2 regions of the Lactobacillus sp. WILCCON 0059 genome follow, and region 1 is predicted to be linked to the other one. Evidence: predicted binding sites of a transcription regulator. Region 1 holds the regulator's gene; the other holds the start of a gene.

What was found. The regulator HrcA, encoded in region 1, represses chaperone genes, less so after heat shock. The targets are predictions, from matches to a motif close to TTAGCACTCNNNNNNNNNGAGTGCTAA.
Region 2: the regulator HrcA is predicted to act here: its motif matches at 1,665-1,691, upstream of groES (co-chaperone GroES).

What each region holds. Positions count from the first base shown of each region.
Region 1 covers NZ_JBUBHN010000001.1:1,436,063-1,439,477, forward strand. Annotated here, with positions in the region: gene dnaK (molecular chaperone DnaK) at 1-911, opposite strand, end outside; gene grpE (nucleotide exchange factor GrpE) at 970-1,587, opposite strand; gene hrcA (heat-inducible transcriptional repressor HrcA) at 1,599-2,642, opposite strand; gene ribF (riboflavin biosynthesis protein RibF) at 2,778-3,415, opposite strand, start outside.
Region 2 covers NZ_JBUBHN010000001.1:1,733,141-1,736,555, reverse strand. Annotated here, with positions in the region: gene ACYVUT_RS08120 (ABC-F family ATP-binding cassette domain-containing protein) at 1-623, opposite strand, end outside; gene ACYVUT_RS08115 (redox-sensing transcriptional repressor Rex) at 888-1,574, shown strand; gene groES (co-chaperone GroES) at 1,730-2,014, shown strand; gene groL (chaperonin GroEL) at 2,037-3,415, shown strand, end outside.

The sequences.
Region 1 (3,415 bases):
TCGCCAACTGACAGGCCAGCGTCACGCAGGGCGTTGTCAAATGGGATCTTGGTTCTTTGCACTAAGTCATCAGTCAGTTCGTTGAACTTAGCCCGGGTAAGGTCTGCTTCCAGGTGCAGAGGACCTGCTTCACCAGCGGAGATGAATGGAAGAGAAATGTGGGTTGAAGATACGCCTGACAAGTCCTTCTTGGCCTTTTCAGCCGCGTCCTTCAAACGCTGCATTGCCATCTTGTCCTTGGACAGGTCAACGCCGTTTTCTTGCTTGAAGCCGTCAACCAGCCAGTCGATGATCTTGTTGTCGAAGTCGTCCCCACCCAGGTGAGTGTCACCGTTGGTTGACAGAACTTGGAAGACGCCATCGCCCAATTGCAAAACGGAAACGTCGAAAGTACCACCACCAAGGTCGTAAACCAAAACAGTTTCGTCGTCTTCATCCTTGTCCAAGCCGTAGGCCAAAGCTGAAGCAGTTGGTTCGTTGATGATCCGTTGCACGTTCAAGCCCGCGATCTTGCCGGCATCCTTGGTTGCTTGCCGTTGTGCGTCGTTGAAGTAGGCTGGAACAGTGATAACCGCGTCAGTTACAGGTTCACCAAGGTAGTCTTCTGAGAACTTCTTGATGTATTGCAAGATCATGGCTGAAATTTCCTGTGGGGTGTAAGCCTTGTCGCCAACCTTGACCTTGTAGTCACTTTCGCCCATGTGCCGCTTGATGGAAACAATAGTATTCGGGTTGGTGATGGCTTGCCGCTTGGCAACTTCACCGACTTGAATTTCGCCGTCCTTGAAGGCAACTACTGAAGGGGTAGTTCTGGCGCCTTCCGGGTTGGTAATAATCTTTGGTTCCTTGCCTTCCAAAACCGCAACTGCTGAGTTGGTGGTACCTAAGTCAATCCCAATAACTTTAGACATTGTCTTTTATCTCCTTTGTATTATTTTTGCTTGTTTATTGCTTTGTTAAAAAATTGCCTTACTGGGCAACCACAACCATGGCTGGCCGCAGGGTCCGGTCCTTGTAGACATAGCCCTTTTGCAGGACCTGGACGACATGGTCTTTTTGATCATCATTTTCAGCCGGTACGCTTTGGACCGCCTGGTGCAATGTCGGATCAAACTTTTCACCGTCAGCCTTGATTTCTTCAATGCCGTTATCCTTCAAGGCTCTGACCAGGCCTTCCAGGGTCATTTCGATCCCCTTCTTCAGCTGGCTGGAAGCCTCGTCGTCGGCCTTGACCTGGAGGGCTCTTTCCAAGTTGTCCACGCTGGCCAGGATATCCTTGCCCAAGCGCTGGGACTCATACTTGACCAGGTTGGCTCTTTCCTTGCTGTAGCGGCGCTGGGCATTTTGAATCTCAGCTTCGCTTCTTAAGTACTTGTCTTCCAGGTCCTTGTTCTTCTGGGTCAAAGCGGCAACTTCAGCCTTGAGCTGGTCCAGTTCTGAATCAGCTGCCTTGTCAGCCTTTTCCTTGTCGCCACTTACCTTTTTGTCTTCTTTTACGCCTGCCTTGTCAGCTTCAGCTGGCTTGGCTTGCTTTTCCTGGTCTTCTTGCGGCAAATCCTTCTCACTTGGAAATTCTTCTTTGCTCACGACAAACCTCCTTATTTAAATCTGCCATAGTAATCTAACAACTTGCGGGCCAGTTCCTGGCGGAAGTATTCCATCAAGCCAATCATTTCCGAGTAAGGCATATTTCTCGGCCCCAAGAGGGCGATCGTTCCCCGGCCATAGCGGCCGACGCTGTATTCAGCCGTCACCAGGCTGAAATCCTTCAGCAGGTCGTTTTGCAATTCCGTCCCTAAGCGGACATGAACTGGATAATGGCCGGGACTGTCACTCAGATCGATCAGTTCATCAGCTAAAGAGCTGGAATTGATCAGTTCATAAAGCGACTTGATGTCTTTTAAATCGCTGTTTTCTGTATTATTGAGCAGGTTCAGCTGACCGTCAACGTACAGCTGCTCACTTGCCGCGTCTTTAATGACGGCTTCCAGAAGCTCCAGAAATTCCGGAGCATTCTTGCCGACGATATTAGAGCTGGACAATTGCTCAAAGGTCTGCTTGTTGATTTCGCTTAAATTCTTGCCGACCAGCTGGTCGTTGATCAAGCGGACAGCTTGTTCAATTTCATCCCCTGAGATGTGCCGCGGCAAGGTGTAAAGCTGGTTCTTGACACTGCCATCGCTGGTTACCAGAATTGCCATGACCTGCCGGGGTGCCAGGGGCACGATTCTGAAGCCCGTAATGCTGACATTCTTGACTTCGGGGCCTTCAGCGAAGGCCGTGTAGTCAGTCAAGTCCGACAGGATCTTGGCAGCTTCCTTGACGATCTCGTCCACTTGGTTGAACGGCTGGTCAAACTGGTAGCCAATTTGATTGTAAATTTCTTCCGGCAGCTGCAGGGGCTGCACCAAATTGTCCAGGTAGTAGCGGTAACCCTCAGTCGATGGCACCCGGCCGCTGGAGGAGTGGGTCTTTTCAATCAAGCCATGCTCTTCCAGGACCGCCATCTCATTGCGGATAGTCGCGCTGGACACTTTAATCGGCAATTGATTCATGACTGTCTTTGAGCCGACCGGCTCATGCGTCTTGGTGAAGTCCTGAATAATTGTCTTGAGAATAAGTTCTTGACGTTCGGTCAACATAACATCGCCCTCACTTTTAGCACTCACATCTTTCATGTGCTAACATGGTATAGATTAACAAGAAATTAGCAGTTAGTCAAGGAGAATGCTAAAAAAAATCCCGCAAAAAAACGGTCTCTTTTCAAAGACCGTTTTTTACTGTCCAATTAAGGAACTAAAATAGTTTTCACTGGCGACCTGGTCCAGCTTCAGCTGCTCGCTTAAAGCTTCCATGTCGGCAAACTTTTCTTCCCCGCGCAAGTACTTGTACCAGGCAATGGTGATCTGCTCGCCATAGATGTCCTGGTCAAAATCAAAGATGTTGGATTCGATGTAAATCTTCTTCTCATCATTGAAAGTGACATTGTAGCCGACGCTGGTCATCGACTGGTACCAGCTGTCCCCCACCTGGGTCATGGTCGCGTAGACGCCGATTTTCGGCAACACTTTTGGCCAGGCCAATTCCAGATTCGCGGTTGGAAAGCCTAGCTTGTGGCCGTTTCTGAAGCCGTGGACGACCTTGCCGCTAGTTAGATACGGGTGACCCAACAATTCTGTAGCCAAGCGGAGATTGCCGCTTTTAATAGCCTTACGGATTTCGGTTGAGCCAATTTTTTCCCCGGCAAAAATCTGCTTTGGCACCACCTTGATGTCAAAGCGGCCCTTGGCAAAAACCGGCAGATTTTCCATGTTGGCCACGTCCTTTGGGCCATAGCTGTAGTCAAAGCCGGCAACAACCGTGTCTGCCTTAAGGCCCATGATGATCTCATCAACGAAGGCCTGGGGAGCCAGGT
Region 2 (3,415 bases), 300 kb from region 1:
CCTGGATAGTTCTTAAGGAAGGCTTCCAGCCAGTCCAAAGTATCCAGGTCCAAGTAGTTGGTCGGTTCGTCCAAAAGCAGGAGCGGGGGCTTCTTCAAAAGCAGCTTGACGAAGCTGAGCCGGGTCTTTTCCCCGCCGGACAGGCTGGCAATCTGCTTATTCCAGGTCGCTTCCGGGAAGTTGAAGCCGTTGAGCATGCTCTTGATTTCGGCTTGATAAGTGTAGCCGCCGGCTTGTTCAAAATTGTACTGGGCCTGGTCCAGGCGGCGGAGAAGCTCCTCGTCTTCCGGGTGGTCGGCGATGGCATACTGCAGCTTTTCCAGCTGCTGGCCCTGGTCGATCAAGGGCTGGAAGACCGTCAGCATCTCTTCCCAGATCGACTTCTTTTCGTCAAAGTCGTGCTCCTGGGCGATGTAGCCGAGTTCGATCCCCTTGTTGACGGTAAATTCGCCCTGGCTGGCCTCCTGGCGGCCGGTCATGATCTTTAAAAGGGTCGTTTTCCCGGCCCCGTTTGGCCCGACCAGACCGATCCGGGCATTGTTTTCAATTGAAAAGTTAACCTTGCTGAATATAGGAGCAGCCCCAAAGCGTTGCTCCAAATTGTGTCCTTGTGCTATTATCATATTTTTTCACCTTGAAACATTGTACCATGCAAAGGCCCGGCTGACGGCTTTGGCAATGATTTTCAGCAGATTTTTCCTTTCTTTCCCAGCTTTAAAAAGAGCCAGGCTCCTTCAATTGATTTGTGAAAAAATTCGATGAAAAGGATTTTATGGCAAATATTGTGAAAATACGACTTGCCAAAGACTAGTAAAAGCGGGTATCATAATAGATGATTGATTACAGATTCACATTCACAAATAACTAATCAGACGGAGGCATCTTTTATGAACAACAAATTTAGAATTCCCAAGGCTACTGCCAAAAGATTGCCGCTATATTACCGCTACTTGCTTCTTTTGAATGATGAAGGCAAAGACAAGGTTTCTTCAACTGAACTGGCTGAAGCCGTCCAAGTCGACAGCGCTTCAATCCGCCGGGACTTTTCCTACTTCGGCGCCCTGGGCAAGCGGGGCTACGGCTATGACGTCAAGAACCTGCTCAGCTTCTTTAAGAAGATCCTCAACCAGGACACTTTGACCAACGTTGCCCTGGTCGGGGTCGGCAACCTGGGCCACGCTCTTTTGAACTACAACTTCAAGCGCAGCAACAATATCAGAATTTCCTGCGCCTTTGACATCAACCCGGAAATCACTGGCAAGATCACCCAAGGGGTGCCGGTCTACTCAATGGATGAAATGAAGCAGCAGATCGCTGACCAGCAGATCCGGATCGCCATCTTGACCGTTCCCCAGGCTACGGCCCAGAAGACGGCTGATGAAATGATTGAAGCCGGGATCAAGGGGATCATGAACTTTACCCCAATCCGCCTGTCAGCTCCAAATGGGGTCCGGATCCAAAACGTCGACCTGGCTACCGAATTGCAGACCTTGATCTACTTCCTCGACTCTGACGAAATGATCAAAAAGCAGCTGGAAGAGCGGAAGAAGGCCATGGACAACACGAATAAATAAGGAAAACAGCACTTTTTAGCACTCTCGCCTAAAAAGTGCTATTTTTCTCTTGCCTTTTTTGGAAAAAGGGATTATTATCATAGTTGTAAGTTAGCACTTGATCAAGATGAGTGCTAAAGAATTTCTAAAGACAATTAATTTCAGGAGGGAATAACGTGTTACAACCAATTGGAGATCGCGTGATCGTTGAAGTTAAAGAAGCTGAAGAACAAACCGTTGGTGGCATCGTACTTGCTTCCAACGCTAAGGAAAAGCCAACTCAAGGCAAGGTTGTTGCCGTAGGCGGCGGCCTGTACGCTGAAGATGGCAGCAAGCTTCCTATGACCGTCCAAGAGGGCGATGAAGTTTTATACGATAAGTATTCTGGCACCAAGGTCAAGTACGAAGGCAAGGAATACTTAGTCCTTCATGAAAAAGACATTTTGGCAATCGTTAAGTAATTTAAGGAGTGCAAATTAAAAAATGGCAAAAGACATTAAGTTTTCAGAAGACGCAAGACGTTCACTTTTAAACGGGGTTGACAAGCTGGCCAACACGGTCAAGACGACTTTGGGGCCTAAGGGCAGAAACGTCGTTTTGGAACAAAGCTACGGCAACCCAACGATTACCAACGACGGCGTGACGATCGCCAAGGCAATTGAACTGGAAGACCACTACGAAAACATGGGGGCCAAGCTGGTGGCTGAAGCTGCTTCAAAGACCAACGACATCGCCGGTGACGGTACGACCACTGCCACTGTTTTGACCCAAGCTATCGTGCAAGAAGGCATGAAGAACGTGGTTGCCGGTGCCAACCCAGTTGGCATCCGCCGCGGGATCGAAAAGGCTACCCAAGCAGCCGTTGACCAATTGCACAAGAACAGCCACGAAGTTTCCAGCCGGGACCAAATCGCCCAAGTTGCTTCAATTTCAAGTGCTTCAAAGGAAATCGGTGACTTGATCGCTGAAGCCATGGAAAAGGTCGGCAACGACGGCGTCATCACTATTGAAGACTCTCGCGGGATTGAAACTGAACTGAGCGTGGTTGAAGGGATGCAATTCGACCGCGGCTACCTGTCCCAATACATGGTAACTGACAACGACAAGATGGAAGCGGACTTGGATAACCCATACATCTTGATCACTGACAAGAAGATTTCCAACATCCAAGACATCTTGCCAATGCTGCAAGAAATCGTGCAACAAGGCCGCGCTCTCTTGATCATCGCTGACGACGTGACTGGCGAAGCTTTGCCAACTCTTGTTTTGAACAAGATCCGCGGTACCTTCAACGTTGTTGCGGTTAAGGCTCCTGGCTTTGGTGACCGCCGCAAGGAACAACTGGCTGACATCGCTGCTTTGACTGGCGGTACGGTTATTTCTGAAGACCTGGGCCTGGAACTCAAGGACACCCAGCTCAGCCAATTGGGTCAAGCCCGCCGGGTAACCATCACCAAGGACTCAACTACTATCGTTGACGGCTCTGGTGACAAGGAAGCCATCCAAGAACGAGTTGACACCATCAGAAAGCAAATCGAAGACACGACTTCAGACTTTGACAAGAAGAAGCTGCAAGAACGTCTGGCCAAGCTGGCTGGCGGCGTAGCCGTAATCCACGTCGGCGCTGCTACTGAAACTGAACTCAAGGAACGCCGCTACCGGGTAGAAGACGCCTTGAACGCTACCCGCGCAGCTGTTGACGAAGGCTACGTAGCTGGTGGTGGTACTGCCTTGGTCAACGTTGAAGAAGCCGTTAAGGCAACCAAGGGTGACACTGCTGATGAACAAACCGGGATCAACATCGTGGCCCGGGCCTTGACCGCTCCAGTTCGCCAAATCGCTGAAAACGCCGGTAAAGAAGG